DNA from 3 places in the Aminobacter sp. J44 genome. Region 3 is predicted to be linked to each of the others. Evidence: predicted binding sites of a transcription regulator. Region 3 holds the regulator's gene; each other region holds the start of a gene.
The links. The regulator LexA, encoded in region 3, represses DNA repair genes until DNA is damaged. The targets are predictions, from matches to a motif close to TGTTCNNNNTGTGTTCNG.

Region 1 (10,031 bases), on a different contig from region 3:
GAGCTTCCTGATCGAGCGACTTGACGTCGTTAGAGATCTCGCGGCGATTGATCAGGCCGAAATTCTCGACGAGGCGGAACGCGATGCCGCGCGCAATGCCCGTCAGCTGGTCGGCAGCCTTGAGGTCGAACAGCGGCTTGAGCAGCGTCTCGATCTGGAAGCGCACGAAGCGCTCGGCACGCGCCACGACCTTTTCGCGAGCCGGGCCCGTCAGCTGCTCGTCGGCGAGCAGGATTACGCGCGGTGCAAGCGGATCATCGCCAGCAACCAGAGTCGCGATCGGAGCACCGATCCAGCGCAGCAGCCCGTCCGAAGCAAGCGCGAAGTCGCCATTCGGGGCGTTGGCGAACCGTTCGGCACGCGCCTCGAACTCGGCAGCCAGCGCCTTCTGCGCAGCCGCCTTCATCGCCTTTGCGTCTTCGCCCGCCGCTGTCTGGTCAACCGTAAAACGGAAGCCCTGAAGGGAGCCAACATGATGCCCCTCGACAGTAACGTCGCCGGACGGATTTATTTCAGCTTCAAGCATTGCATTTTCTCTCAGGCGCCTCATGAGCACGGAAGTCCTGCGATCTACAAAGCGTTTCGTCAATCGCTCGTGAAGCGCATCGGACAACCTGTCCTCTATCTCGCGTGTTTTTTCTTGCCAGTGTGCCGGATCGGCAAGCCAGCCAGGGCGGTGTGAAACGAAGGTCCAGGTACGAATCTGCGCAATCCGGTGCGACAGCGTGTCGATATCGCCTTCTGTCGTATCGGCCCGTCGCACCTGTTCGGCCATGTAATCTTCATCGACATGGCCTTTCCGGGCCAGATCAAAATAGATACTGCCAATTATGTCGGCATGTTGTGCCGGAGCAATACGCCGGTAGTCGGGCAGAGCGCATGCTTCCCAAAGAAGTTCGACCCGCTTGGGCGTCGTGGCAAGGCGGCGGACGGCCTCATCCTGCGCCAGATGCTCGAGCGCCCGCTGGTCAACAGCCGGAAGCGCGCGCGTCAGCCCTTCGACCGGCGGCGTCACGTCGATCGAGCGGCGAAGCGCATCAAGACTTGAGAAATCGAACGCTGCCGAGCGCCACTGCAACACCTTCACCGGATCGAAGGTGTGCGACTCGATCCGCTCGACGAGCTCATCCGGGAACGGATCGACCTGGCCGGTGACGCCAAAGGTGCCGTCGCGAACGTGACGGCCGGCGCGGCCAGCAATCTGGCCGATCTCGGCTGCCGTCAGCTCGCGGTACTGGTGGCCGTCGAACTTGCGGTTCTGGGCAAAGGCGACATGGTCGAGGTCGAGATTGAGACCCATGCCGATCGCGTCGGTCGCGACCAGATAGTCGACGTCGCCGGACTGGTAGAGCTCGACCTGCGCATTGCGGGTGCGCGGGCTCAGCGCGCCCAGCACCACCGCCGCGCCACCGCGCTGACGGCGTACCAGCTCGGCGATGCCGTAGACCTCGTCAGCCGAGAAGGCCACGATGGCCGAGCGGCGAGGCAGGCGGGTGAGCTTCTTCTGCCCCGCATAGGCAAGGTGCGACATGCGCGGGCGGGTGATGACCGAAATACCGCGCAGGAGCATTTCGAGAATGCCGCGCATGGTGGCGGCACCAAGCAGCAGAGTCTCCTCGCGCCCACGCAAATGCAGCAGGCGGTCGGTGAAGATGTGGCCGCGCTCAAAGTCGGCGGCGAGCTGCACCTCGTCGATCGCGACGAAAGCGACGTCCGCCTCGCGCGGCATCGCCTCCACGGTGCAGACCGAATAGCGCGCACCCTGCGGGACGATCTTTTCCTCGCCGGTGATGAGGGCGACGTTGGCGGCACCCACCTTTTCGACAACCCGGGTATAGACCTCGCGCGCGAGCAGGCGCAGCGGCAGGCCGATGATGCCGCTCGAATGCGCCACCATGCGCTCGATAGCCAGATGCGTCTTGCCGGTGTTGGTCGGACCGAGCACGGCGGTCACGTCCCGGCCGGATAGGACGAGCGGAGCGTCGTGTCTTTTCTGGAGGCTCATAATGCGGGGTTCGCTCTCCTCGGCGCGGCGGATGCCTCCGTTAGCACACCCCACCCCACAAGCGGAAGATACCGCAGTGTTTTGTAGCAAAAAGGGCGGCGGAAACTACCGCTGTTAATCAACGGAACGAGTCTGGAACGAATCAGCGACGAATCGCTGACTCGGCGTCGTTCCCGTTGCGTTCACCGCTATATGTAGATCCTTGGCGATATTAACCACCATATGCATGCGCATTCGTGCGACCGCGCAGGGAACAACCGCAGGGAGCGGCTGGAATCGTTAACGACGCCAACCTTCGCCCTTTGCAGGCACCAACAAGGCCTTCCCCTCCGCCCTTCAACTTTAAGAATTCATTAGGGTTTCATTTACGTGAAATTTACCTGTTGCGGCCGCACCGCTCATCCCTGTTAACATTCAGGCCAAAGCCGGAACGAATCAGCGACGAATCACTGCCGCGCCCAGTTTCCCGGTTTGTTCTCCACAACATCTGGTATTATCCCCAACCTCCCCACAACTAATCCACAGGTTACGCACAGCGAATCGCACAGACTTTTTCGCGCTCGCGTTAACAATTTCCGCCAGTTGAGCGGAAATTCCCGCAAGTTTTCCCTGCAGTGGCTCGCCGACTGCAACCAGTCGGATTGTCAACCGCCGAAGCTTGGGCGCACATCTTCCAGCGTGGGGGCTCGTGCGTCTTAGGAGGGATTTTCATGACAAGGCGCCTTGTGGCCGAGTTCTTCGGCACTTTCTGGCTGGTGTTTGGTGGTTGCGGCTCCGCGATTTTCGCCGCGGCTTTTCCGGAACTTGGTATCGGTTTCTCAGGCGTAGCGCTCGCCTTCGGACTGACCGTCCTCACGATGGCTTATGCAGCGGGTGGCATCTCGGGCGGCCACTTCAACCCGGCGGTATCCGTTGGCCTGCTGGTCGCCGGCCGCTTCGACGGTAAAGACCTCATTCCATATGTCATCGCGCAATTGGTGGGTGCGGTACTTGCTGGCGCAGCGCTCTACCTGATCGTCAGTGGCAAGGCCGATTTCACTTCGGTCGGCGGCTTCGCCTCGAACGGCTATGGCGAGGCGTCGCCCGGCGGCTATTCGATGACTTCGGCGCTGATTACTGAAGTATTGCTGACCTTCTTCTTCCTGCTGATCATTCTGGGTTCGACCAGCGGGCGCGTCCCGGCCGGTTTTGCACCAATCGCAATCGGCCTTGCGCTGACCCTGATACACCTGATCTCGATCCCGGTGACCAACACCTCGGTCAATCCGGCGCGCTCCACCGGCGTCGCCCTCTTTGCCGAGGGGCCAGCGCTCGCTCAGCTCTGGCTGTTCTGGGTCGCGCCAATCGTCGGCGCTGCGATTGCGGGTGTCGTCTACAAGGCGCTGCTTACCGACGAATAGTGACGCACCGATAAAAACGGCCCCGAAAAGGGGCCGTCAGTTTGTTGACAAACCCTCGACGCACCTTTCCGGAGCCCGAGATTCACGGAACGTCTCAGATTCAAAGTGAGAACGGATCGGAATCAACAAGCCTGATTTGAAGGCTCGCGGAACTTTGTCAGCAGTCTGACGGCCCCGAAAAGGGGCCGTTCCGTTTCCGCTCTCAGCCTCAAGCTCAGGCCATGTACTGCCCGCCATTCGCCGACAGCGTCGAGCCGGTGATGAAGCCCGCCTCGTCGGAGGCGAGGAACAGCACCGAGCGCGCGACCTCTTCAGGCTCGCCGAGACGGCCGACGGGTATCTGGGCAATGATCGACTCCCGCACCTTCTCCGGCACCGCCATCACCATCTCGGTCGCGATGTAGCCCGGGCAGATCACGTTGACGGTGACGCCGAAGCGCGCGCCTTCCAGCGCCAGCGCCTTGGTGAAGCCGATCTCGCCTGCCTTGGCGGCGGCATAGTTCGCCTGGCCGACCTGGCCCTTCTGGCCATTGATCGACGAGATCGTGATGATGCGTCCGAACTTGCGCTCGCGCATCCCCGGCCACACCTGGTGGCTCATGTTGAAGATGCCGTTGAGGTTGGTGTCGACCACTTCGCGCCATTGCTGCGGCGTCAGCTTGTGGAACATGGCATCGCGGGTAATGCCAGCGTTGTTTACCAGCACGTCTACTGGCCCAAGGTCGGCCTCGACCTGCTTCACGCCTTCCGCACAGGCCTCGTAGTCGGCAACCGACCACTTGTAGACAGGGATGCCCGTCTCCTCGTTGAACTTGCGCGCGGCCTCGTCGTTGCCGGCGTAGTTAGCGGCAACCTTGTATCCGGCGTTCTTCAGCGCCACGCAGATTGCAGCGCCAATACCGCGCGACCCGCCGGTCACGAGTGCAGTTCTTGTCATAAGGGCTGTCCCCCCTTCTCTGATCGCACGGACGGGCCGACAGGAGGTTCCCCTTGTTCTGTCTGCCCCTGGCGTCCGGCCGCGCGTATCTGCCTCAAATTGGTGATCAGGAAAACTAGTTCATCGCCTCAACGCACATGGCGACGCCCATGCCGCCGCCGATGCAGAGGGTGGCCAAGCCCTTCTTCGCCGAGCGACGCTTCATCTCGTACACCAGCGTGTTGAAGATGCGTGCGCCCGATGCACCGATCGGGTGACCAATCGCGATTGCGCCGCCATTGACGTTCACGATGTCGGGGTTCCAGCCCAATTCCTTGTTGACCGCGCAAGCCTGCGCGGCAAAGGCCTCATTGGCCTCGACGAGATCGAGATCGTCGACCGACCAGCCGGCCTTCTCCAGCGCCTTGCGCGAAGCGGGGATCGGACCGGTGCCCATCACCTGCGGATCAACGCCGGCGGTCGCCCAGGAGACGATGCGGACCAGAGGGGTGATGTCGCGGCGTACGGCCTCTTCCTCGGTCATCAGGACGACCGCGCCGGCGCCGTCATTGATGCCCGACGCGTTACCCGCGGTGACGGTGCCTTCCTTGTCGAAGGCCGGGCGCAGCTTCTGCACCGCCTCGAGCGTGGTGCCGTGGCGGATGTACTCGTCCTGGTCGACGATCACCTCGCCTTTGCGGGTCTTCACCGTCACCGGAACGATCTCGTCCTTGAAGCGGCCGGCTTTCTGAGCGGCCTCGGCCTTATTTTGCGAAGCAACCGCAAAGGCATCCTGCTCGTCGCGGGTCAGCTGCCACTTGCGGGCGACGTTCTCCGCCGTGTTGCCCATGTGGTAGCCGAAGAAGGCGTCGGTCAGGCCGTCCTTGATCATTGTGTCGATGAACTTGAGGTCGCCCATCTTCGTGCCGGCGCGCAGGTGCTGGCAGTGCGGCGCGAGCGACATCGATTCCTGACCGCCGGCGACGATGATCTTCGCGTCACCGGTCAGGATCTGCTGCATGCCCACCGCAATCGCGCGCAGGCCCGAGCCGCACAGCTGGTTGAGGCCCCATGCGGTCGCTTCCTGCGGGATGCCGGCGCCCATCGCCGCCTGGCGTGCCGGGTTCTGGCCCTGACCAGCGGTCAGGATCTGGCCCATGATGACCTCGTCGACTTCCTCGCCGGCGACGCCCGCGCGAGCCAGCGCCTCCTTGATGGCCGTCGCACCAAGCACATGGGCCGGCGTATCGGCGAACGCTCCATTGAAGGAGCCAACGGGAGTGCGAGCGGCACTCGCGACAACAATTTCGGACATCGGGTTTCCTCGCTGTGAAGCTTTGGGAGTTGGGGTGCTTGAGGCGATGTTGTCCCCTTTCGCGCGAGCGAGTCAAACCCCAAAGTGCAAAGCGGTATAGTTTCACTGCACTGCACCAAACCCCTTCCCATCATCTGCCGTTTGGGCATATCCTCAGGCTTCGGCGTCGGGGGAGAGGCCGAGGGTAATTGCCCGCTTACGCAGCATCCCAACCGGGAGGTCACGAATGCCAGCAAAACAGGACCCTGTGGTCATCAAGAAATACGCCAACCGACGGCTCTACAACACAGGGACAAGTACCTATGTGACGCTGGAAGACCTGGCCCAGATGGTGAAGCGCGGCGAGGAGTTCACCGTGCAGGACGCCAAGACGGGCGAGGACATCACCCACCCGGTGCTGACGCAAATCATCTTCGAGCTGGAGAACAAGGAAGGGCAGAACATGCTGCCTATCTCGTTCCTGCGGCAGCTGATTTCCTTCTATGGCGACCAGATGCAGATGGTCGTACCGAGCTTCCTTGAGCAATCGATGATCGCCTTTGCCAAGGAGCAGGAGCGCTTCCGCGAGCAGATGAAGGAAGCGATCGGCAAGACGCCGATGGAGATGATGCAAGCCGCGATGCCGATGAAGGCGATCGAGGAGCAGACCCGCCGCAACATCGAGCTGTTCCAGAACGCGATGCGTATGTTCACGCCGTTCCCGCCGCAGCCCCCGCAGCGCGAGGAGCCGGCACCGCGCTCCGAGTCCAGCCAGAAGGACGACCTGCAGGAGCTCAAGGAGCAGATCGCTGCGATGCAGCGCAAGCTCGACCAGCTGAGCAGCTGATCCGACCGAAGCCTCAATCCCCTGTTCGCAACCTGTGAATGGCGCGGCCTTTTGCGCGTCCGCATCCACGCAGCCCATTACCAAAGCGGCAATGTTCCCTTAAGTCAGAGCCGCGATGGAATGAGGAGGATCACCCGCATGACGCAAATTTCGCTGGCTCAGGCCAACACCATCATCGAGGCAACCCTGGCGAAGGCTGCCGAGCTCAAGCTCAATCCGCTCTGCGTCGTCGTCGTCGACGCCGGTGGCCACACCATCTCGGCGCAGCGCCAGGACGGTTCGCCCTTCATGCGAATTGAAATTGCCCGCGGCAAGGCGTTCGGGGCAGCCGCAACCGGTGCCGATACCCGCAAGCTCAACCAGGCGGCGATCGAGCGCCCGCACTTCGTCAACGCCTTTGTCGCGCTGACGGGCGGCAACATGATCCCGGTGCCAGGTGGCGTAGCCATCAAGACGAAGGACGGCGATTTTGTCGGCGCGGTCGGCGTGTCGGGCGACACATCCGACAATGACGAGCTCGTCGCCAAGGTCGGCATCGAGGCAGCCGGCTTCGTCAGCGACAACGCCTGATCCTGCCGCGAGCAGACACAAGAAGAGCCCGGGTTCCGGGCTCTTTCTTTTTCTGACTAGCGGAGATTGATGTCGCGTGAGGAGGCGCGCAACGAGACGACGAAGCCCGCCAGCACGTCAACGAAGGCGATCGTCATCAGGATGAAGAACAGCGACGACGTCGCGCGTTGCACCAGCAGGAACTCGACCAGGAAGGCGATGAACACGAAGGTCGACAGGAGGTGATCCAGCACCGAGGCGTTTGAGGTACGCGTCGCCTTCACGATCTCGACGAACAGCAAGAGCAGCGCCAGCAGCACTAGCATGTCGGCCAGCGTCATCGACCAGACCCCGCCTGACAGCATGCCGAGCGAAAAGACTTCTGACTTCCAGGGATCCGGAATGTCGCCGAACACGCCGATGAGTCCCAGATTGTAGACAATGAACGGGACGATCATCAGGGGGATTTGAAACAGCATTCGGGTCTCCAGCAGTCAGGCTCGGTCAAAGGGCCGCGATCATGCACGCAAAGAAAAAGCCGACGCAAGCGCCGGCCTTCTCCTCAATACGGAATGTCCGCGGATAGCCTTAGCTTTCCTTCGGCTCCAGAACCTGGCGACCGCGGTACATGCCGGTCTTCAGGTCGATGTGGTGCGGACGGCGAAGCTCGCCCGAATTCTTGTCCTCGACGTAGGTCGGTGCCTTCAGCGCGTCGGCTGAGCGGCGCATGCCGCGCTTCGACGGCGAGGTCTTTCTTTTAGGTACGGCCATGGATCCTGCTCCGGTTTTCGGTCAACATGCCTTAGCCACCCTCGTTGAAGGGCCCGCAGTTCGGCCGATGACCAGGAAAGTCGCGTGCCTATACACCGCTGACGCGCATTTGACCAGACCACGTCGCAAATTTTTGCGATCCGCAGCTATCGGACGCAGTGGTTGTAGCCGCCGGCCTGCCGCGCACGCCGTTCGATGCGCGATGCGAGACGGTTGAGCGCCGCGGTCGGCTTGCCGGGCGTGCGGGCGATCGGGTTCGGCAGGGTCACCGCCAGCAGTGCTGCCTCGCGCGCCGTCAAATTGCTTGCCGACTTGCCGAAATGGTGCTGCGCGGCTGCTTCCGCGCCATAGATGCCTGGGCCCCATTCGACGATGTTGAGATAGATCTCCATGATCCGCCGCTTCGGCATGATGGCGTCGAGGAAGACCGCATAAGGCAGCTCGATCGCCTTTCGCACATAGGAGCGGCCGTGCCAGAGATAGAGGTTCTTGGCCGTCTGCATGGTGATGGTCGAACCGCCGCGCGACGGCTCGCCCTCCATGAAATCCTGCAGCACGGCCCTGAACTCGCCGAGATCGATGCCGTGATGCGCGCAGAACTGCCCGTCCTCCGACATCATGACCGAATTGACGAGGCGCGGGCTGATCTCGCTGAGCGGCTTCCACTCGCGGGTGAAGCCGCGCAGTGTCACCAGATCCTTCGCCATCAGTGTCGAGACCGGATGGATGAAAGGCGGCAGGTAGAAGATGGTGAGCGCCACCGGAATTGCACCGATCACGATCAGGATCAGCAGGAGCCGGCGAATCCAGCTGCGCTTGCGGGGCTTACGCGACCGCTTCATCCCTGACAGCTTGCCGATTCCCGGCTCGCCCGTCCCTTGAGCCACCCTAACTCCTCTTGCTTGACTGCCTTCTGGAATACAGACGCCTACCCCTCAGCGCAACGCCGCACGGCTTGACCCGGCCGCATTTTAGGGCCATCGCTCCGCGCATGACCGACACGCCCATCCACGAATTTGAAGTGGCTCTCGCGCGGCACGCCGCCAGCGTCGAAGCTGCGCTCGACCAGCTCCTCGGCCCTCACCTTCTGGACGGCGAGATCAACCGCCCCGAAAATCTGCTGCGCGCCATCCGCCACGGCGTGCTCAATGGCGGCAAGCGGCTGCGCCCCTTTCTGGTCATCGAGAGCGCCGCGCTGTTCTCGGCGGATGGCGAAGCGGCCCTGCGGTTGGCAGCCGCGCTCGAATGCGTCCACTGCTATTCGCTGATCCACGACGACCTGCCGGCGATGGATAATGACGACCTGCGCCGCGGCCAGCCGACGGTCCACCGCGCCTTCGACGAGGCGACCGCGATTCTCGCCGGGGACAGCCTGCTGACCTACGCATTCGACATTATCGCCGACGACGCAACGGAGCTTCCGGCTGCGACCCGCCTCTCCCTCGTCCAGGGCCTTGCCCGCGCTTCCGGCATGGGTGGCATGGCCGGCGGCCAGGCGCTCGACCTTGCTGCGGAGAAGGTGAAGCCGGATGAGGCGGGGATCGTCACCCTGCAGGCGATGAAGACCGGCGCGCTGATCCGCTACGCCTGCGAAGCCGGCGCTCTCATCGGCCACGCCACCCCGGAGGAGCGCGAGCGGCTTGGGGAGTTCGGCTCTGCGATCGGCCTTGCCTTCCAGCTTGCCGACGACCTTCTCGACGCAACGTCCGACGTCGGCACCCTTGGCAAGGCGGCCGGCAAGGACGCCACCGCGGGCAAGGGCACGCTGGTTTCGCTGCACGGGATCGAGTGGACGAGGAAGCAGCTCAAGGGCCTCGTCGAGCAGGCAAGCGAAATTCTCGCGCCCTTCGGTGAGCGCGCCACGATGCTGCGGCGCGCGGCAGAATTCGTTGCCTATCGCTCGTCGTGACGCCCGCCTTCAAGCAAGCGCTAACATTTCCCTGAGTTAACAGCACTTTAAGGGAACTTCGCCATTCTTCCCCGCTGAACTGGGGATTTTTATGGCGGGGTCGATGTCCATCGCTGTCACGCGCTCCTATATGCGCGGCCGTCTGATCTTCATCATGACGGGGTTTTTGCTCGCCGTCAGCATTGGCGCGTTCTTCGTGAACTGGCATTCGTCCAACGCGCGCACCAACATCAAGTTCGCGGCCGTCCTCGTTGCCATGAGCGAGGCAACCAGCGACGTCATCTACCAGGCGCTGGCGCTCGACCAGTTGCGCCTGAAGCAGCAACTGCAGGCCGCCCGC
Region 2 (10,031 bases), on a different contig from region 3:
GCCCGGAACCCAGCCCGTGACCTGCCAAATGTGCGGCGGCGCGGGTCGCGTGCGCGCCACCCAGGGCTTCTTCTCGATCGAGCGCGCCTGCCCGAGCTGCCACGGCAAGGGCCAGATCATCGCCGATCCGTGCCCAAAATGCTCCGGCCAGGGCCGCGTTACCGAGGAGCGTACGCTCTCAGTCAACATTCCGGCAGGCATCGAGGACGGCACCCGCATTCGCCTGGCGGGCGAAGGCGAGGCGGGCCTGCGCGGGGGGCCGAACGGCGACCTCTACATTTTCCTCTCCATCAAGCCGCACGACATCTTCCAGCGTGACGGCGCGGATCTCTTCTGCAAGGTGCCGATCTCGATGACGACAGCGGCGCTTGGCGGCTCGTTCGAGGTGTCGACGCTTGACGGCACGCAGACGCGCGTGAAGGTTCCGGAAGGCACGCAGAACGGCAAGCAGTTCCGCCTGCGCGGTAAGGGCATGCCGGTGCTGCGCCAGTCGACAGTCGGCGATCTCTACATTCAGGTCGCGGTCGAGACGCCACAACACCTGACCAAGCGCCAGCGCGAACTGCTCGAGGAATTCGAGCGCATCTCCTCGAAGGAGAACCACCCGCAGTCGACCGGCTTCTTCGCGCGGATGAAGGAATTCTTCGATTCCTCCAGCGCCTAAGCAAGACACGTTTTGAGCCCCGCAAGGGGCTCAATTTCTTTAGGGCGCTGTCTTCTGGCGCTCGGCGGCTCCTGAACGCAAGCATGCCGCTGGGTAAAATCGGCCGGTAAAAATCCCCGCAGAGGGTTCCCAAAGGATAGCCTTGCGCATAGGTTACGCCCTGCGACATTTTCTGTTCTGGAGGCGACATCGAAATGGCAGGCAATCTCCGCAGGTCTCTGGCTGAGCGATTCGACGAAGAGCTGAAGTTCTTTAGGACCTGGATTGAGATGCCCAAGGCGGTCGGCGCGATCCTGCCAACCAGCAGCATTACCGCCCGCAAGATGGCGAGCGTCATCAACCCCGCCTCGGGCCTGCCGGTACTGGAGCTGGGACCCGGAACAGGCGTCATCACCAAGGCGATTCTGGAGGCCGGCGTCGCGCCGCAGGACCTCTGGTCGGTCGAATATTCTCCCGACTTCGTCGAACACCTGCGCGAGCACTTTCCGGACGTGAACATCATCCACGGCGACGCGTTCAACCTCGACAAGACGCTCGGTGACAAGCACGACCAACGCTTCGATTCGGTGATTTCCGCCGTGCCGCTGTTGAGCTTCCCTGTTCCCCAGCGGATCGCTTATGTCGAAGCCCTGCTCGACCGTCTGCCGATCGGCCGGCCGGTGGTCCAGATCACCTATTCGCCCCGCTCGCCGGTGCCCGCTCACAAGGGCAATTATGTTGTCGAGCATCTCGACCTCGTGCTGCGCAACATTCCGCCCGCACAGCTATGGGTCTACCGCCGTCCGATGGCGTCCTGACCCTTCCGGGGGCCACACCTTTGACGGTCCCGTTGCCTCGGTTATATCGAGAGGACACGCAACGGGATCGCCAGCCACATGAATCCGAAAATACTCGTCTTCGCCGGCTCGACCCGGACCGGCGCCTACAGCGGCAAGACCGCCGACGTCGCGCAGAAGGAATTGGCGCTGCTCGGCGCGGAAGTGACCCGCATCTCGCTCGGCGACTACCCGCTGCCGATAATGGACCAGGACTACGAGGCTGAGCACGGCATTCCGGAGAACGCCTACCGGCTGTGCCGGCTGATGATCGCCCATGACGGCGTGCTGATCGCGACGCCCGAATACAACGGCTCGGTGCCGCCGCTGCTCAAGAACGCGATCGACTGGGTAAGCCGCATTCGCACCGACAACGGCAAGAAGGTGAAACCCTTCAACGGCAAAATCATCGCCCTGTGCGGCTCCTCCGACGGGCGCTGGGGCGGCATCCGCGCCGTCTCGCACCTGCGCCAGATCCTGTCGCACATGCAGGCAGACCTCATCACGCCGCAATGCCTTGTGCCTGACGGGGCAAATGCCTTTGACGAACACGGCAATTTCGTCGAGGAGAGAATGCTGAGATCGATGCAGACGGTCTGCAAGACACTTACCGAACATGCGTGGCTTCTGTCCGCGCAGTCGCGAGGAGAACGCTGATGAATGGAAGCCTGATTGTCGGCCTCGACCTTCCAACCGTAGCCGAGGCCGAGAAGGCGGTGCGCGAGCTCGACGGGGTCGTCGACTTCTACAAAATCGGCTACCGGCTGGTCTTTGGCGGCGGCCTGGAATTCGCCCGCGACCTCGCGGCGGAAGGCAAGAAGGTCTTCCTCGACATGAAGCTGCTCGACATCGACAACACAGTTGCCGAAGGCGTCGAGAACATCGCCAAGATGGGCGTGTCGATGCTGACGCTGCATGCCTATCCGAAGGCGATGCGCGCGGCGGTCGCCGCTGCGAAGGGCTCTGACCTGTGCCTCCTCGGCGTGACGGTGCTGACATCGATGGATGCCGACGACGTGCGCGAAGCAGGCTACGCCGACGATCCGGCGACGCTGGTGCGCAAGCGCGCCGCACAGGCGCGCGAGGCCGGCATGGGCGGCATCGTCTGCTCGGCTGCGGAAGCCGCCGCGGTGCGCGAGATCCTCGGCGGCGACATGGCGATCGTCACTCCGGGTATTCGCCCAGCCGGAGCGGAAAAGGGCGACCAGAAGCGGGTGATGACGCCGGCCGATGCGCTGCGCGCCGGCGCGACCCACCTTGTCGTCGCCCGTCCGATCATCGGCGCACCGGACCGGCGCGCTGCCGCACAGGCGATCCTCGACGAGATGCAAGCCGCCTGACACCATCAACCAAGGGAGGGAAAAGCATGGCCAAGGGATATTGGATCGCGCATGTCGATGTCCGCGATCCGGAGCGCTACAAGGACTATGTTGCAACGGCTAAGCCTGCATTCGAGCGCTATGGCGCAAGGTTCCTTGCACGCGGCGGCACCTACGAGGTGATGGAAGGCTCAGGCCGGTCCCGCAACGTCGTCATCGAGTTCCCGTCGATGCAGGCGGCAATCGACTGCTACAACAGCCCCGAATACCAGGCCGCCAAGGCCATTCGCGTCACCGTCGCCGATGCCGACATGGTGATCATCGACGGCTTCGAGGGCTGAACCCTCTTTTCAAGAAAGTATCCTGAAGGGGCGCCGCGGCGCCCCTTTTTGCATGTTGCGGCTTGCCGCTGGGTAGTCTGCCGCAAAAAGCCGGATGCTGTATGCAACCTGCCGGTCCGCCCGGTGTTTAACGTCTGAACTCTATTGCATCGCAGCAAAAGCCTGTTAGCTTCTGCGGCAAAATTTTTCCTGACCGGCCGCCTTCGTGCATGCCGGCCGCGGTAAAGGCCCCGAGGTCGTCGCGAATGTACTATCAGCTCTACGAACTCAACCATGCCGCCCTCCAGCCCCTGAGGGCCTATGCGGACGCCGTGCGCGTCATTTCGCAAAGCCCGCTCAACCCGTTTGCGGCAACGCCGATGGGAAGGTCGGTCGCGGCGGCGGCGGAAGTGTTCGAGCGCACCACGCGCCGCTATGCCAAGCCCGCCTTCGGCATCGAGAGCGTGACGGTCGACGGCAAGAGCGTCGCGATCCGCGAGAAGACGGTGTGGACGCGGCCGTTCTGCAGCCTGCTGAACTTCGAGCGCGACCTTCCGGCTGCGCGCGCGGAGCGGGATCCGAAACTGCTGATCGTCGCGCCGATGTCGGGCCACTACGCCACGCTTTTGCGCGGCACGGTGCGCTCAATGGCCGAGCATGCCGACGTCTACATCACCGACTGGGCCGATGCGCGCATGGTGCCTGCCTCGGACGGGCGCTTCGGCCTCGACGACTACGTCGACTACATCATCGACATGCTGCACCACCTCGGGCCGAACACGCATGTGATGGCCGTGTGCCAGCCATCGGTACCGGTGCTGGCTGCGGTGGCCGTCATGGAGGCGCGCGGCGACAAGTTTGCGCCGGCCAGCATGACGCTGATGGGCGGGCCGATCGACACGCGCCGCAACCCGACAGCCGTCAACAAGCTCGCCGAGGAAAAGGGCATCGACTGGTTCCGCGAGAACGTCATCATGCAGGTGCCGTGGCCGAACCCGGGCGCGGGCCGCGACGTCTATCCCGGCTTCCTGCAGCTCACCGGCTTCATGTCGATGAACCTCGACCGTCACCTGATCGCGCACAAAGACTTCTTCATGCACCTTGTGAAGAACGACGGCGACTCGGCGGAGAAGCACCGCGAGTTCTACGACGAGTATCTCGCCGTGATGGACCTGACGGCAGAATTCTATCTTCAGACAGTGGACACTGTTTTCGTCCGCCATGACCTGCCCAAGGGCCAGATGATGCACCGGGGCGAGAAGGTCGACCTCACCGCCGTCCGCAACGTCGCGCTCTTCACCGTCGAAGGCGAGAACGACGACATTTCCGGGCTCGGGCAGACGCAGGCCGCGCACGACCTCTGCATCAACATTCCGCAGGAAAAGCGCGCGCACTATGTGCAGCCGCAGGTCGGCCACTACGGCGTGTTCAACGGCTCGCGCTTCCGCTCGCAAATCGTGCCTCGCATCGTCGACTTCATGGCCGCTCAGACGCAAGGTGCGACCTCAACGACGTCGACAAGCCGCAAGCGTCCCGCTAAAGGTAGCTGATGGCGAATGCCACTGTGTGCCTTGCGCAACAGTAACGTGGCTTCAGTAACCATAAGCTCAATCCAGCCCTTCCGTTCATTGACTTCCGCCCCGTTCAGTCGTTAACAGTTCATTAACGACTAAAACACGCAGTGATCTTGGGGTTAGGGCGTATGTGGGCCACGCTTCGCAGGTGGCAGCCGGGGATTTTCACGGCTTCTCTCCTGCTCATCGCAGCAGCGACAGGATCGACGACGCAGGCGTCCGGCGCCGGCGCGATGATCACCGGCGGCCTCACCTCCCAGCCGATTGGCCACTACGAATTCTGCAAGCGCTTCGCTTCCGAATGCTCGATCCGTCCGCGCGACAGCGGCCCGGTGATCGTCACCGACGCCCTGTGGAACCAGATCAGCGAAGTCAACAAGGCGGTCAACGCGGCTGTGAAGCCGATGAGCGACTATGACGTCTACGGCCAGGACGAATACTGGGCGTATCCGGAGCAGTCCGTCGGCGACTGCGAGGACTATGTCCTCGAGAAGCGTCGCCAGCTCAACGCGCTCGGCATTTCGCTGTCCAACCTGCTGATCACCGTGCTGCGCAAGCCGGACGGCGAGGGGCATGCAGTGCTGACGGTTCGCACCAACCGCGGCGACTTCATCCTCGACAACCTCAATGACGAGCTGCGCGCCTGGAACGAGACGGGCTACCAGTTCCTCAAGCGGCAGGCCGCCAATCATACCGGCCGCTGGGTGACGATCTACGACGACCAGAACATGCTGGTCGGCTCGGTGGACTGAGCATTCCGCATTTCCTCTGCCCGCGGGCGGAGCGGCTTCGAGCTGCCCGCTAACGGTCGCGAGTACCCTGTCTCCCCCTCACGCAGCCTGGCGCATGCGCTCGCCCGCCATGCGATAGGAAATCGCTTCTGCCAGATGGATACGGCCGACGCTGTCTGCGCCGTCGAGATCGGCAATGGTGCGCGCGACCTTCAGCACACGATGGTAGGCGCGGGCGGAAAGGCCGAGCTTGTCGCTGGCATCGCGCAGCAGCGCTGATCCCGGCTGGTCGAGCTTGACGATCTCCTCAATCAGTCCCGTCGGGCAATGCGCATTGACCGTAACATCCCTGATGCCCAGCGCCTGGTAGCGCGCAGCCTGCAATTCACGGGCGCGGGCGACGCGCTGGGCAACCACCGCGCTTGATTCCGCGCGGCCCGGAGCGATGAGGTCGCTGGCGGTCACCGCCGGCACCTCAATCCTGAGGTCGATACGGTCGAGCAGCGGGCCGGACAGCCGCGCCTGATAATCGGCCCGGCAGCGGTCGCCACGCGCGCAGCGATGGCCGGGCTCGCCCGCCATGCCGCATCGGCACGGGTTCATCGCCGCGACGAGCTGGAACTTTGCCGGGTAGCTGACGCAGCCATTGGCGCGCGCGACAACGCACTCGCCGCTCTCGAGCGGCTGGCGCAGCGCATCGAGCGTCTGCGGCGAAAATTCCGGCAGTTCGTCGAGGAAGAGAACCCCGTGATGGGCAAGCGAGGCCTCGCCGGGACGCACCCGCATGCCGCCGCCGACAAGGGCTGCCATGGTCGCGGAATGATGCGGCGCACGGAACGGCCTGCGGTCCGACAGCCGCCCGCCTGGAATGGCGCCCGCCATTGAAGCAATCATCGACACGTCCAGAAGTTCGCGCGGTGACAGCGCCGGCAGTATCGACGGCAGCCGCTGAGCCAGCATGGACTTGCCGGAACCGGGAGGGCCGACCATCAGAAGATTGTGCGCGCCAGCGGCCGCAATCTCCAGCGCGCGGCGGGCGCTCTCCTGCCCCTTGATGTCGGCAAGGTCGGGCAGGTTCGATGCCGGCGGCTGGATCGCGGGCTCGGGGCGCGAGAGCGCCTGCAGGCCGCGAAAGTGGTTGGCAAGCGCGATCAGGCTGCGCGGGGCGAGGATGTCGATGTCGGCGCCGGCCCATGCGGCCTCCGCACCGACGGCATGCGGGCAGATCAGCCCCTTGCCGAGCGCATTGGCGCCCACCGCGGCAGGCAGAGCGCCGGCGACCGGGGCGGTGGTGCCGTCGAGTGCGAGTTCTCCGACAACGACATAGTCGGCCAGCGCATCCGGGGGGATCGCGCCGAGCGCAGCCATCAGGCCGAGTGCAATCGGGAGGTCATAATGACTGCCTTCCTTCGGCAGATCGGCAGGCGCAAGGTTCACGGTCACGCGCTTGGCCGGCATGGCAAGGCCGGAGGCATGGAGCGCCGCCTGCACCCGCTCGCGGCTTTCGGCCACCGCCTTGTCAGCGAGGCCGACGATCTGCATGCCCACCTTGCCGGGCGCGACCATGACCTGGACATCGACCGGAATGGCCTCGATGCCCTCGAAGGCGACAGTGGTGACGCGTGCGATCATGCTGCCCCCTGCCCCGCCGCATGGCGGCGTGTCCCCGAACGGAACCTTACGCCTTCAGAGAAGCACAAGCACAACCAATTTACAAGAACATTTGCAGAACAATTTGCTTGAAGGTTGCAAAAGGTTGCAGTTCCGGAACGTTTGTTCCTGATGCATTCGGAAATTTGGCCGCGCCTATTGATGCGTTGCTTCTAGGAACAGCAACGTCTCCAGCATTTCTACTGGTCAGCGCGGGAGATGCGGAAGAACGGCGGCGGGCGACGCCTTGCGGCGCGCCTGCGCGGAAGAGAAAAGATCAGCGCTTGGCTTCGACCGCATCCCAGAAGAGAGCCGCGATGTCGGCGCCGCCGAAGCGCTTCACTTCGCGCACGCCGGTCGGCGAGGTGACGTTGATTTCGGTCATGTAGTCGCCGATCACGTCGATGCCGACGAGGATGAAGCCGCGCTCGCGCAGCGACGGGCCGATGCGGTCGCAGATCTCGCGCTCGCGCTCGGTGAGTTCGGTCGGCTCGGCGCGGCCGCCGGCGTGCATGTTGGAACGCGCATCATGCTCGGCCGGGACGCGGTTGATGGCGCCGACCGGCTCGCCGTCGATCAGGATGATGCGCTTGTCGCCCTTGCGCACGTCCTTGAGGTAGCGCTGGACGATGAACGGCTCGCGGAAGATCTGGCCGAACATCTCGAGCAGCGACGAGAGATTCCGGTCGGCCTCCGGCAGATGGAAGATGCCGGCGCCGCCATTGCCGTAGAGCGGCTTGACGATGATGTCGCCGTACTTTTCGCGGAACTCCATGACCTCGCGCGGATCCTTGGTGATCAGCGTCTCCGGCATCAGGTCGGGGAACTCAGTGACGAAGATCTTCTCCGGGCTGTTGCGCACCCAGGCCGGGTCATTGACCACAAGCGTCTTCGGGTGAATGCGCTCCAGCATGTGGGTGGTGGTGATGTAGTTCATGTCGAAGGGCGGGTCCTGGCGCAGCAGGATCACGTCCATCTCGGAGAGGTCAGTGCGGACCGGCTCGCCGAGCGTGTAGTGGTCGCCCTTCACGTCGCGGACTTCCATCTCCTCGATGCGGGCGAAGACGCGGCCGTCCTGCATGGTCAGGCGGTCAGGCGTGTAGTGATAGAGCTTGTGGCCACGGCGCTGCGCCTCAAGGGACAGCGCGAACGAGGTATCCCCGGCGATGTTGACCGTAGAGATGTGGTCCATCTGGACCGCGACCTTGAGCGACATGTGACCTTCCCGTGTTCCTGACGTTCTCCGCATTTAGATGCTTGCGGCGCTCTTGCCTAGACCGGCGGGAAACGGCGGGCGGCGGCTTTACCCTTTCTGAAGCGGTGCGGGCTAGGCTTCGCAGCGGGAAAGGTGGGGGAGCAGTATGGATATTGCCAATGTCTGTGCAGGCGGGAATTCCCGCTCGAATGCCCTCGGCCATGCCGCGATGGCGCTTGCCGGCACAGCCGCGATGCTAGCCTTCCATACAGCACGCGGATTTCCCTCGCTGGCTGACAGCGGCGGCGACAATGACAGCGTGCTGCGGCTGGTGCAGGTCCGCGACCTGCTTGGCGGACAAGGCTGGTATGACCCGACGCAGTACCGGATGGGGCTCGAGAGCGGCTTTGCGATGCACTGGTCGCGGCTGGTCGACGCGCCGATTGCGCTGCTGGTCGCCTTGTTCGGCGAAACGGTGGCGCTCATCATCTGGCCGAGCCTCCTGTTCGCGGCTTCGCTCTACCTGATTTTTCGTGCCGCCCGCGCGCTCGGCGGGGAAGCTGCGATCCTGCCTGGCTTCATCCTCGGCGGGCTTTCGCTCTATTTCGTTGGCGTGTTCCGGCCCGGCGCGCTCGACCATCACAACGTTCAGCTGGTGCTGACCCTTGCCGCGATCGCCTGCCTGATCGACGGCAAGCGCCCGGCATGGGCAGGAATCTGTGCGGCGGGAATGCTCGCGGTCGGCATGGAGGCCGCACCTTACGCGGCCGCGGCCTGCGTCATCGCGGCGGTATGGTTCCTGTTTGATGGAGAAAGCGGCGCACGGATTGCCCGACGTTTCGGGGCGGGCTTTGCAGCTGCCTGCGCCGCCGTCTTCTTCGCCACCATCGCCCCGCAGTCCTATTTCGCCGCAGCATGCGACGCCTTCTCGCTGCCGCAGGCGCTGCTGGGCGTCCTTGGCGGGGCGGGACTCGCGGCCATTGCCTCTGTGCCGGCACTGCAGTCGCGGTGGATTGGCCGGCTTATTGCGCTGGCAGCGCTGGGCGCCATTTGCGGCGCGATCCTCGTCATTGGATTTCCGCAGTGCCTTGGCGAGCCCTATGCCGATCTCGATCCGCGCCTGAAGGAATTCTGGCTGGGATCTGTGGTCGAGGCGCAGTCGTTCATCGCGCTGCTGCACGACGAACCGGCAAAGCTGCTGACCGTCTATGTGACGCCCTTGCTTGGAATTCTGGTGCTTGCCGCGATGATCCTGCGGGCTGAGAAGCGGCGCGAGGCGATGATCGTCGCAGCATTCCTCGCAATGGCGTTTGCGGTCAGCATCTGGCAGGTGCGAGGCTCGACCTTCTCGGTGCCCCTCGCAACCATCGCGCTGGCCGCGTGGATCGGCAAAGCGCGCGCCCGCGCCGAGCGGGACAAGACGCCAATGGCGCAGTTCGCAATGGCGCTGTCGTGGATCGTCTCGGCGAACCTCGTCTGGCAGCTGGTCGCGATGCCGTTTCTGTCGGAAGAAGAAGCGGCCGCCGGGGAAACCGCGTCGGAATGCTATGCCCATGCCGACTATGCGGCCGCTGCCGCGCTGCCGCCGGGAACCATCGCCGTCATCTCCAATCTCGGTTCATCGGTGCTTGCCAACACTCCGCACCGGGTACTTGCAGGCCCCTATCATCGCAACCAGCAGGGCAATGTCGCCAATCTCGACCTGATGATGGCGAAGGCTGACGAAGCAGCGGAGCTGGCGCTGAAAACGGGCGTTGACTACG
Region 3 (10,031 bases):
GATGAACTTGGCGACGAAGCCAGGCAGCGGCGGCAGGCCTGCCAGCAGGAGGGCACAGGCGCCAAAGCTGATGCCAAGGATCGCGAGTGTGCCCGGTATGGTCACGCCAACCTCTTCCTCGACATCCTCGTCTTCCTCGCCCTCGCCGAAGGCTTCGACCGTCACCGCAAGAACGTTCGCGAACTGGTCCTGCCCGCGCTCGACGAGCTCGATCAGCAGGAAGAAGGCGCTGATCGCGATGGTCGAACTGACGAGGTACAGCAGAGCGCCCGCTGTGACGCCAACCTCGAAGAGGCCCAGCGAGGCAAGCAGCGTTCCGGAGGAGACCAGCACGGAGAAGCCGGCAAGCCGGCCGAGCGATTGCGAGGCAAGAACGCCGATAGCACCAAAGGTAATGGTCAGGATTCCGCCGAGCAACAGCACGTTTGTGCCGAAGCCGAACGACACCGTTTCCTTGGTGAAGAACAGCAGTGACAGTCGCAGGATGACGTAGACGCCGACCTTGCTCATGATCGCCATGATTGCGGCGACCGGCGCCGGCGCAGCGGTGTAGGTAGTCGGCAGCCAGAAGGACAATGGCCACATGCCTGCCTTGATCAGGAAGGCGATGCCAAGAATGCCCGCACCCGCCTCAAGCATCATCATGCTTTCGGGCGCGACCTTGGGGATCCGGAGCGCGAGGTCGGCCATGTTCAGCGTACCGGTGACGCCGTAGATCATGGCAACGCCGATCAGAAACAGCAGCGACGCCGCCAGATTGATCGCGATGTAGTGCAGACCAGCCCTCACTCGCAGCGAGCCTGAGCTGTGCAACACGAGCCCGTAGGACGCGGCGAGCATCACCTCGAAGAAGACGAAGAGGTTGAACAGATCGCCCGTCAGGAACGAGCCATTGAGGCCCATCAGCAGGAACAGGAACAGCGTGTGATAATTCGGACCGGCCTTCTGCCAGCGCACGATCGAAAAGACGAGCGCCGGAATGGCGAGGACGGCAGTCAGCGCCAGCATCATCGCCGCGAGGCGGTCCAGCACCAGCACGATTGCGAACGGAGGCGGCCAGTTGCCGAGCAGGTAGACGACGACGCGCCCGTCACCGGGCCTGCCATCTGCATGCGCGATCCGCAGCAGCAGGATCGCGACAATGAGCAGTGCCACCGCCGTGCCGATCGTGATCGTTGCCTTCAGCACGCGCTCCTGGTCGTTGAAGAACAGCAGCAGCGCGCCAGCCACTAGCGGCAGCACGATCGGCAGGATGACAAGGTGTTCGGGTGCAGGGATCATCTTTCGGGCTCCCTGCCGTCAACATGATCGGTGCCGGTGAAGCCGCGGGCAGCAAGGAGCACGACGAGGAACAGGGCCGTTGTTGCAAAGCCGATCACGATCGCCGTCAGCACCAGCGCTTGGGGGATCGGATCAGCAAAAGCCGACGGGTCGACTTCAGCGCCCGGCACAACGGGGGCCGCGTTGGACTTCAGCCGTCCCATCGAGAAAATGAAGAGATTGACGGCGTAGCCCAGCAGCGAGAGGCCGATGATGACCTGGTAGGTGCGCGGGCGCAGCAGCAGCCACACGCCGGAAGCCACAAGCACGCCGATGCCGAGCGAGAGGACGAGTTCCATCAGGCGTCCTCCTCCGCCTTCGCGGCTTCGACGGCACGGACGCGGTAGCTGCGGACCGACTGGTGAGCCAGCGCAATAAGGATGAGCACGGTGGCGCCGACAACAAGAGAGAACACGCCGAGGTCGAACAGCAGTGCGCTCGCCGTCGGCACCTTACCGATCAGCGGAATCTCGGTGTACTGGAAGTAGGTGGTCAGGAACGGCATGCCGAACAGCCACGCACCCAAGCCCGTGACGGCGGCCGCCATCAGGCCAAAGGCGATCCAGCGCACGGGCAGGATACGCAGGCGATCCTCGACCCAGCGTGTACCGCCGCCGAGATATTGCAGCAGGAAGCCGATTGCCATCGTCACGCCGGCCGCAAAGCCGCCGCCCGGCAGGTCGTGTCCGCGCAGGAACAGGAAGGCAGCGAGCAGGATGATCACCGGGAACATCCACTGCATCAGCACGGAGGGCACCATCAGGTAGTCGCGGACAGTCGACCCGATCTCCCGGTCCGGGCGCGCGTCGTCGTACATGTTCTGGATGCGCTGCTGCTCCGGAACGCCAACGCTGTCCGCCGCCGGTCGGTAGCGGCGAAGCAGGGCGAAAACGGTGAGCGCAACGATGCCGAGCACGGTGATTTCGCCAAAGGTATCGAAGCCACGGAAGTCGACCAGGATCACGTTGACGACGTTCTTGCCGCCGCCCTCGGAGTAAGCGTTCTCCAGGAAGAAATTGGCGATCGTATCCGTCTCCGGCCGCTTCATCATCGCGTAGGCGAGTATCGCCATGCCGACACCGCAGATGACGGCAAGGCCGAAGTCGCGGTGACGGCGCATGCGGTCCATCGGACGAACGGAGTTATCCACTTCTTCGAGACGCTTCGGCAGCCAACGCAGACCAAGCAGGATGAGAACCGTCGTCACCACCTCGACCACGAGCTGCGTGACGGCAAGGTCCGGCGCGGAGAACCAGATGAAGGTGATGCAGGTTACGATGCCAGCACCGCCCATCAGGATGAGCGCGGCCAGGCGGTGGTACTTGGCCTGATAAGCTGCGCCCAGCGCGCAGACGATGCCCACCGCCCAGAAGGCGGCAAAGGTCGGGTCGAGGCCGTCGAAGCTGACGTTCGGCAGACGGAACCCGCCCCGGAATAGCGGAACCAGCCCCGCCACGAAGGCGGCAAAGACGACAAGCCGCAGTTGCGGCTGCAGACGGCGCGTGCCCAGATTGGCCTCGATCCAGCGCGCCCAGCGCCAGGAGATGGTGACCAGGATACGCTCGAAGATGCGCTGGCCCTTGAGGTTGCGCAGGAACGGCGTGCCGTCTTCGCAGGTGGCAAGGTAGCGGCGCAGCGCAAGATAGAGCGCCGTGCCGCCTACCAGCGCGATGACGCTCATGATCAGCGGTGTATTGAGGCCATGCCACACGGCAAGGCTGTAGTCGGGCGTCTCACTGCCAAGCACTGCCACGACGGCGGTGTGCAGGTACGGCCCGATGGTGATGCTCGGCACAATGCCGACAATCAGGCAGATGAGCACCAGGAGCTCGATCGGCAGACGCATCCAGTGCGGCGGCTCGTGCGGCTCATGTGGCAGGTCGACGGGCTTTGGCCCAAAGAAAACGGTATGGATGAACCGCACCGAATAGGTCACCGCGAAGGTGCTTGCGATCGTTGCGGCATAGGGTGCAAGTCCGTCGAGGATCGACCCGTGATGCTTCTCCAGCGTCTCGGCGAAGAACATTTCCTTCGACAGGAAGCCGTTCAGAAGCGGCACGCCCGCCATCGCGGCACTTGCCACCATCGCCAGCGTTGCCGTTATCGGCAGGAATGAAAACAGGCCGGACAGCCGGCGCATGTCGCGTGTACCCGCCTCGTGGTCGATGATGCCGGCGGCCATGAACAGCGACGCCTTGAAGGTGGCGTGGTTGATCATGTGGAAGATGGCCGCAACCGCAGCGAGCGGGCTGCCGAGGCTCAGCAGCGTCGTGATGAGGCCCAGATGGCTGATGGTGGAATAGGCCAGCAGACCCTTCAGGTCTTGCTGGAAGATCGCATAGAACGCACCCAGCATCAGCGTCGCCATGCCGGTCAGACCGACAAGGAAAAACCACTCATCGGTGCCCGACAGAACCGGCCATAGTCGGGCCAACAAGAAGACGCCAGCCTTCACCATCGTTGCCGAGTGCAGGTAGGCAGACACGGGCGTCGGCGCCGCCATCGCGTTGGGCAACCAGAAGTGAAAAGGGAATTGCGCGCTTTTCGTCAGTGCCCCGAGCAGGATCAGCACAAGGGCAGTCGAATAGAGTTCGTGCCCGCGGATCTTGTCGCCCGAGGCGAGCACAACGTCGAGATCGTAGCTGCCGACGATATGGCCGATGAGCATCAGGCCGACGAGCAGCGCGAGTCCACCAATGCCCGTGATCGTCAGCGCCATTCGCGCGCCGTCACGCGCCGCCTGGTTGTGGTGCCAGTAGCTGATGAGCAGGAAGGAGACGATGCTGGTCAGTTCCCAGAAGATCGCCAGCACGATCAGGTTGCCGGCAATAACCAGGCCCTGCATGGAACCCATGAAAGCGAGCAAGAACGAGAAGAACCGCGGCACAGGGTCCTTCGGCGACATGTAGTAGCGTGCGTAGATGACGACGAGCAGGCCAATGCCGGTGATCAGCACCGAAAACATCCAGCCGAAACCGTCCATGCGCAGGGTGAAATTGACGCCTAGCTCCGGCAGCCACTGCGCCTCGCGGCGGATCACGCCGCCTTCCCTGACTGCAGGGTACAGGAAGGCCGTGATCGTAAATGCTGCAAGCGAAACCAGCCCCGACAACCAGGCCTCAGCGTTGCGCGCGTTCCGGGGAAGCAACGAAGCCGCTACGCTGCCTGCGAACGGCAGCAACACCAAAAATAGTAGCAGGTTCGCGTCAGTCATTCCGCGTGATTCGGCAAAAGGGGAGTTGGGGGACCGGATTATTTGAAAAGCCGTAGATTCAGCCGCCCAGTCAACCCCTTATGCCGAAAAATTGGGATACTGCGTCGGCTTGGCGCAACCGCGCCAAAGATCATGCCCCGCCCGAACCTGCCGCAAGGGTAGACTTGACGGACTCTTCCTCCGGCACTTCCACCGTGACGGGGGCGGGAGAAGCCTGCATTTCATGCAGCCATTCGCGCCAGATAGCTACCAGCAACGCCATCAGCACCGGCCCGATGAACAGGCCAAGGAAGCCCATGGTCTTCACGCCACCGATCAGGCCAAAGAAGGTTGGCAGGAACGGCAGCTTGATCGGCCCGCCCACGAGTTTCGGGCGCAGCGTCTTGTCGACGATGAAGAGTTCGATCGAACCCCAGGCGAACAGGCCAAGGCCGGCAAAGGGTGAACCAGACGCAACCAGATAGAGAGAGACCAGCGTGAAGCTGAGCGGCGCACCGCCGGGGATGAGGGCCATGACGCCGGTGATGACGCCAAGGGTAACCGGCGAGGGCACGCCCGCGATCCAGTAGGCCGTGCCGAGAACGATGCCCTCGCCGATCGCGATCAGCGTCATGCCCATGACGGTCGAGCTGATCGTCGCCGGGACCACGCGCGAAATGCGCTCCCAGCGCATCGGCAGGATCCGCTCGCCCAGCGTGTCCACCTGCTTCACGAAGTTCTCCCCGTCCTTGTAGACGAAGAACAGCGCGATCAGCATGAAGAGCAGCGTTAGCAGGAGGTCGAAGAGACCGGTGCCGGCAGCAAGCACGGCGCGGTAGATCGAGCCGATATTCGCGCCGCTGACGATCTGCACCAGTTCGCCCAGCGCGCCCGGATGGCCGATGTAGCGCTGCCACTGCTCGTCGAGCCACGGCCCGATGCCGCCCGGCAGGGTGATCATCCATTCAGGCGGCGGTGAGCCGGTGCGGTTTGCCTCCACCGCCCAGGTGAACCAGACGCCGACTTCCTTGATCGTGTAACTGATGGCGAGCACCACCGGCACGACGAGGAAGGTAAGGATCAGCGCAATTGCGATCGAAGCCGCTAGTGGGCGATTGTTGCCGCAACGGCGCAGCAGGTCGCTGTAGACCGGCCAGCTGGCGAAACCGATCACCAGGGCCGCCAGGACTGGTACCAGAAAGCCATGGAAGAAGTAGATGCCGGCTGCAAACACCAGCACCAGCAGCCACCGCGCCGCCGAAAGAGGCGGTACCAGCGCGATCCGCGTCGGAGTGGCGGAGCCGAGCCAACGCGGTTCCTGCGGTTCGAGTGTCTTTTTCATCGCTTTCCGTCGCCTGATCAGATGGAGGCCAATCTGCAGCGGACGCCCATCAATCTGATGTGTCGCATCCGCGTTCCGACCGGGTCAAGACTCGGCCACCAATGAATGCCCCATACCACCGCATTTTGAGCGGTTTCATGGCACCATCAATGACAAAGGCTCCGGTCTCCAGTTTCCGCTAAAGGATCACCCTTGGATCAGGCTGTCCCCTAAGCCCGGTTTCGACCGCAAAGACGGCGCCAGCGAGCGGCTGGCTCGCAAGCGCTTCTGCAGATAAACCTTCCTGCGCAGTGGTCACGAAAAGCGTGGACCAGTTCGGGCCACCGAAGGCCGGACACGTGATCTGGCTCACCGGAAGCTCGATCCTGAGATCCTCGAGTCCGTTCGGCGCATAGCGCGCGACGGAGGATTTCGCCCAACACGCCACCCAGAGGAAGCCATCCGCATCGAAGATGGCTCCATCTGGACTTGTCGCGACCTGCCGCAGGTCGAGGAAAATCGTCCGGTCGCCCGTCGGCCAGCCGTCCCGGTCCAGTGCCTGGCGCCAGATGATGCGCTCCCGGCTATCAGCAAAACAGGCGAACTTGCCATCCGGCGAAAAGCAGGTGGCGTTGGGAATATCAATACCCGTGTAGAGGGCTCGCAGTTCGCCCCGATAGTAGCGGTAGATGGTGCCTAAGCCCGGTTCCGCCCTGCGTCCCATCGTACCGATCCAGAAGCCCCCTTTCGGGTCTGCCCGACCGTCATTGGTGCGCAGATCTGGCCGATCCGGCTCGATCCGGCAGATCGTCTCCCGCGAGCCGCTTTCGATATTAAAGCGCATCAGGCCGCCAGCCCCCGCTACAAGCAGGTTGTCGTGGTCGATCCAGCCGAGGGCGGAGACCGGCACATCGAAAGTCCACTCGAAGACCTTCTCCTCCTTCCGCGACCGCAGCTTCTGGCCGACGATGTCGACCCAGAAAAGCTGCTCCCTGTCCGGATGCCACAGCGGCCCCTCGCCAAGCGCACAAAGCCGATCATCAAAGACTCTTGGTTCCACCAGCCCCTCCCCTGGAACTTCAATCGAAGCACCTTGTGCCACAACTCGTCGTCTCGTGCAGCAGGGCGCGCGCCTATTAATGATTGCGGAACACAAATGGAACATATAGTGTTTTGTTCAGGGTTTGTTTTTCTGATTCCAAGGGGCGCCCGATGCTTACGCGCAAGCAACACGAACTGCTTCTCTTCATCCATGAGCGGTTGAAGGAGACGGGCATTCCTCCTTCATTCGATGAAATGAAGGAGGCGCTGGACCTTGCGTCCAAGTCGGGCATTCACCGCCTGATCACCGCCCTTGAGGAACGCGGCTTTATCCGCCGCCTACCTAACCGGGCGCGCGCCCTCGAGGTTCTGCGCCTTCCCGACTCGATCGCGCCGGGCCTCAACTCAGCGAAAAAATTCTCGCCGAGCGTGATCCAGGGCAGCTTGGGCAAGGCGCCGGAGCCTGCGCGCGTGCAGGTTCCGAGCAATGACGATGCCGCATCCGGCATCGCCATTCCGGTGATGGGTCGCATTGCAGCGGGCGTTCCGATCAGCGCGATTCAGCTGCAGACCCATTCGATTGCCGTGCCACCGGACATGCTGCGCGGCGGCGAGCACTATGCGCTCGAAGTCAAGGGCGACTCGATGATCGAGGCCGGCATCTTCGATGGCGACACGGTGATCATCCGAAACACCTCATCGGCAACCCCAGGCGACATCGTCGTCGCCCTCGTCGATGACGAGGAAGCAACGCTCAAGCGTTTCCGCCGGAAGGGCGACTCGATTGCGCTGGAAGCTGCGAACCCGGCCTATGAGACCCGCATTTTTGGGCCGGACCGAGTGAAGGTCCAGGGCAGGCTGGTCGGCCTCATCCGTCGCTACTGAACCGTTTCCTTAGTTTCACTGTTCGCGCCGGCCGCACCTTGTGTGGCCGTCGTTCGTTCAGGCAATCCGCGCGCAGCCCGCGAGAAGCGGCGATGATCATGCCACGGCCGGTATGGCATGCTGATGGCGTGCCGGATTTGCGCCCGACCTTGCGCGTCAAATCGAACTTCGGCTGCACCGTATAACGCCAGATCGCGCGTGGTGAGCGTCAACGTGCCTGAGCCCGCGCAGGGATCGCTCGATGTAGCATCGGCGAGCACGAGCAGCGCCGCCAGCCCGCACGCATCACGTGCCGCGTCCTCATCTGCCGTGTAGACAATCGTGTTTCCGTTTTCATGGCGGGCGGTGCAGGTCTTTCCTGAACAGATGAAGCCGTGTTCGAGCGAGTTGTCTTCGGCTTGCGGCCGCACTACCGTGGTTGCCCGCATCGCGCGCTGCCAATTTTCAAGCGCAAAGCCGCGCGGTCGCGACTGGTTGACGGCAACAGCCCCGTCCGACAGGCGCATCGCAACGAGCCTGCCGTCCTCGGCGATCAGGACGTCCGGTCGGGCGTCAACAAGAACAAGTACTGTCAGGCCTGCGGCGATCGGCGCTGCTGCCAGCCAGCGCAGGGACGTCTGCGACATCGTCAGGATTGCGAGGCCAGCGGCCAACAAGAGGACAGAAGCGCCGGGAATTGCACCGGTAGAGTCGTAGAACGAACGCTCCGCGAGCCACTGCGCGACCGTGATAACCGCCGCGATCCCCTCGCCCATCGCAAGCAGCGGGAGGGCGTCAAGCCCGAGCGGCATCAGGATCGACGCGGCAACCGCCATCGGCATCACCACCACCGACACGATCGGCATCGCCGCAAGATTGGCGAACAGGCCGAGTGGCGAAACTTGCTGAAAATGCCACGCGCTAAAAAGGGCCGTCGCACCCCCGGCGATGATCGATGTCGCGGCGAGGGCGATGGCAGCGGCGAAGGAGTACCGTACAATTCGTCCCGGAAAGGACGGCGTACTGCGCCGGCGTCGCGGCTCCTGTCCAGCGCGGTAGCTAGTCCAGGCAGCGTAAGACGCGACGAGTGCGGCGGTTGCTGCGAAAGACATCTGGAAGGAAGGTCCTGCCACCTCATGCGGCGAGATCAGCAAGATGATGATCGCCGAGATGGCGAGATTGCGCATGGTGAGCGCCGCGCGGTCGAACACGATCGCCAGCAGCATGACCGCAAGCATGATGAAGCTGCGCTGCGCCGCGACATCCGCCCCGGAGATGAGCAGGTAGAAGGCGGCGGCTAGCAGAGCGATCACCGCCGCATATTTCTTCACCGGCCGCCGCATCGCGAAATTGGGAGCGAGCGCGAAGACGCTGCGCAGTGCGACCATCAGCGTGCCGCCGACAAGGGCCATGTGCAGGCCGGAGATTGAAATGACGTGGTAGAGGCCAGTGATGCGCAGCGCCTCGTTGATCTGCTCCGGAATGCCGGCGCGGATGCCGGTGATCAGAGCGGCTGCAATGGCTCCTTCCGGACCGCCAATCGTCTCGGTGATCCGCGCGGCCATCTTCTGGCGTAGGGTTTGGACCCACGCCATTCCGCGCATCCAGAGGGCCGGCTCGGGCCTCTCGCCCTCCACAATCTCGGGAGCGCCCATGAAGAAGCCGATTGCACCGATGCCCGAAAAGTAACTCTGAAACGAGAAGTCATAGCTGTACGGCCGTACCGGACCCGAGGGCGAGATAAGCCTGACGACGCTTTCGATGACCTCTCCTATTCCGGCATTTTCCGGCATCGAACTCGCAGTGACACGTACGATGTCCGGCGCATAGCGCAGCACGGGCCGCCGGGTGTCGAGGACCCGAAGCGTCAGTCTCACCCGCCCGGAAGCCTGTTGCTCGATCAACTCCACGCGGCCGGTCAGCCTTGTGGTTACCTCCGAGCCGAGGATGCGCGTGCCTGCTGTAAGCGTTTCAATCTTGGCGCTCACAGCACCGCTGGCAACGAGCAGCCCTGACATGGCCAGCAGACGCCAGGCGAAGTGTGTGCGCAGCCACCAACAGAGACTCAGGAGGCCGAAGACGAGCGCAGTGAGCGGAAGAAGGGTGGGCTCGTGCGGCAGGGCGAAATAGGTGAGCGCCCCGGCACCAATAAAGACCGGAATACAAAGAAACGGCGTCCCGCGATCAATTTCAGCTTCAAACGCCGCGCGCGCTTCTTGTGATATCCGTCCAATCGCGGGCCTTTCCGAGGCGCGTGCGCCAGCTTATCCGGCCTCTTCTGCCGAAAATTTG

Region 1: a site for LexA is predicted at 2,128-2,145, ahead of L610_RS04070 (helicase-related protein). Genes of this name have one in related genera too.
Region 2: a site for LexA is predicted at 7,139-7,156, ahead of L610_RS02825 (YifB family Mg chelatase-like AAA ATPase). Genes of this name have one in related genera too.

What each region holds. Positions count from the first base shown of each region.
Region 1 covers NZ_VLJG01000007.1:62,217-72,247, reverse strand. Annotated here, with positions in the region: gene L610_RS04070 (helicase-related protein) at 1-2,005, opposite strand, end outside; gene aqpZ (aquaporin Z) at 2,716-3,405, shown strand; gene L610_RS04060 (beta-ketoacyl-ACP reductase) at 3,620-4,342, opposite strand; gene L610_RS04055 (acetyl-CoA C-acetyltransferase) at 4,458-5,636, opposite strand; gene phaR (polyhydroxyalkanoate synthesis repressor PhaR) at 5,863-6,462, shown strand; gene L610_RS04045 (heme-binding protein) at 6,601-7,032, shown strand; gene L610_RS04040 (hypothetical protein) at 7,089-7,490, opposite strand; gene rpmF (50S ribosomal protein L32) at 7,600-7,782, opposite strand; gene mtgA (monofunctional biosynthetic peptidoglycan transglycosylase) at 7,929-8,624, opposite strand; gene L610_RS04025 (polyprenyl synthetase family protein) at 8,774-9,691, shown strand; gene L610_RS04020 (response regulator) at 9,795-10,031, shown strand, end outside.
Region 2 covers NZ_VLJG01000005.1:30,006-40,036, forward strand. Annotated here, with positions in the region: gene dnaJ (molecular chaperone DnaJ) at 1-664, shown strand, start outside; gene pmtA (phospholipid N-methyltransferase PmtA) at 859-1,461, shown strand; gene L610_RS02800 (NADPH-dependent FMN reductase) at 1,540-2,136, shown strand; gene pyrF (orotidine-5'-phosphate decarboxylase) at 2,136-2,819, shown strand; gene L610_RS02810 (DUF1330 domain-containing protein) at 2,846-3,139, shown strand; gene L610_RS02815 (polyhydroxyalkanoate depolymerase) at 3,385-4,668, shown strand; gene L610_RS02820 (transglutaminase-like cysteine peptidase) at 4,821-5,444, shown strand; gene L610_RS02825 (YifB family Mg chelatase-like AAA ATPase) at 5,523-7,055, opposite strand; gene gshB (glutathione synthase) at 7,351-8,289, opposite strand; gene L610_RS02835 (GtrA family protein) at 8,435-10,031, shown strand, end outside.
Region 3 covers NZ_VLJG01000023.1:120,815-130,845, forward strand. Annotated here, with positions in the region: gene L610_RS10880 (monovalent cation/H+ antiporter subunit D) at 1-1,281, opposite strand, end outside; gene L610_RS10885 (Na+/H+ antiporter subunit C) at 1,278-1,619, opposite strand; gene L610_RS10890 (monovalent cation/H+ antiporter subunit A) at 1,619-4,534, opposite strand; gene L610_RS10895 (AI-2E family transporter) at 4,665-5,855, opposite strand; gene L610_RS10900 (SMP-30/gluconolactonase/LRE family protein) at 6,034-6,894, opposite strand; gene lexA (transcriptional repressor LexA) at 7,047-7,760, shown strand; gene L610_RS10910 (ComEC/Rec2 family competence protein) at 7,754-9,973, opposite strand.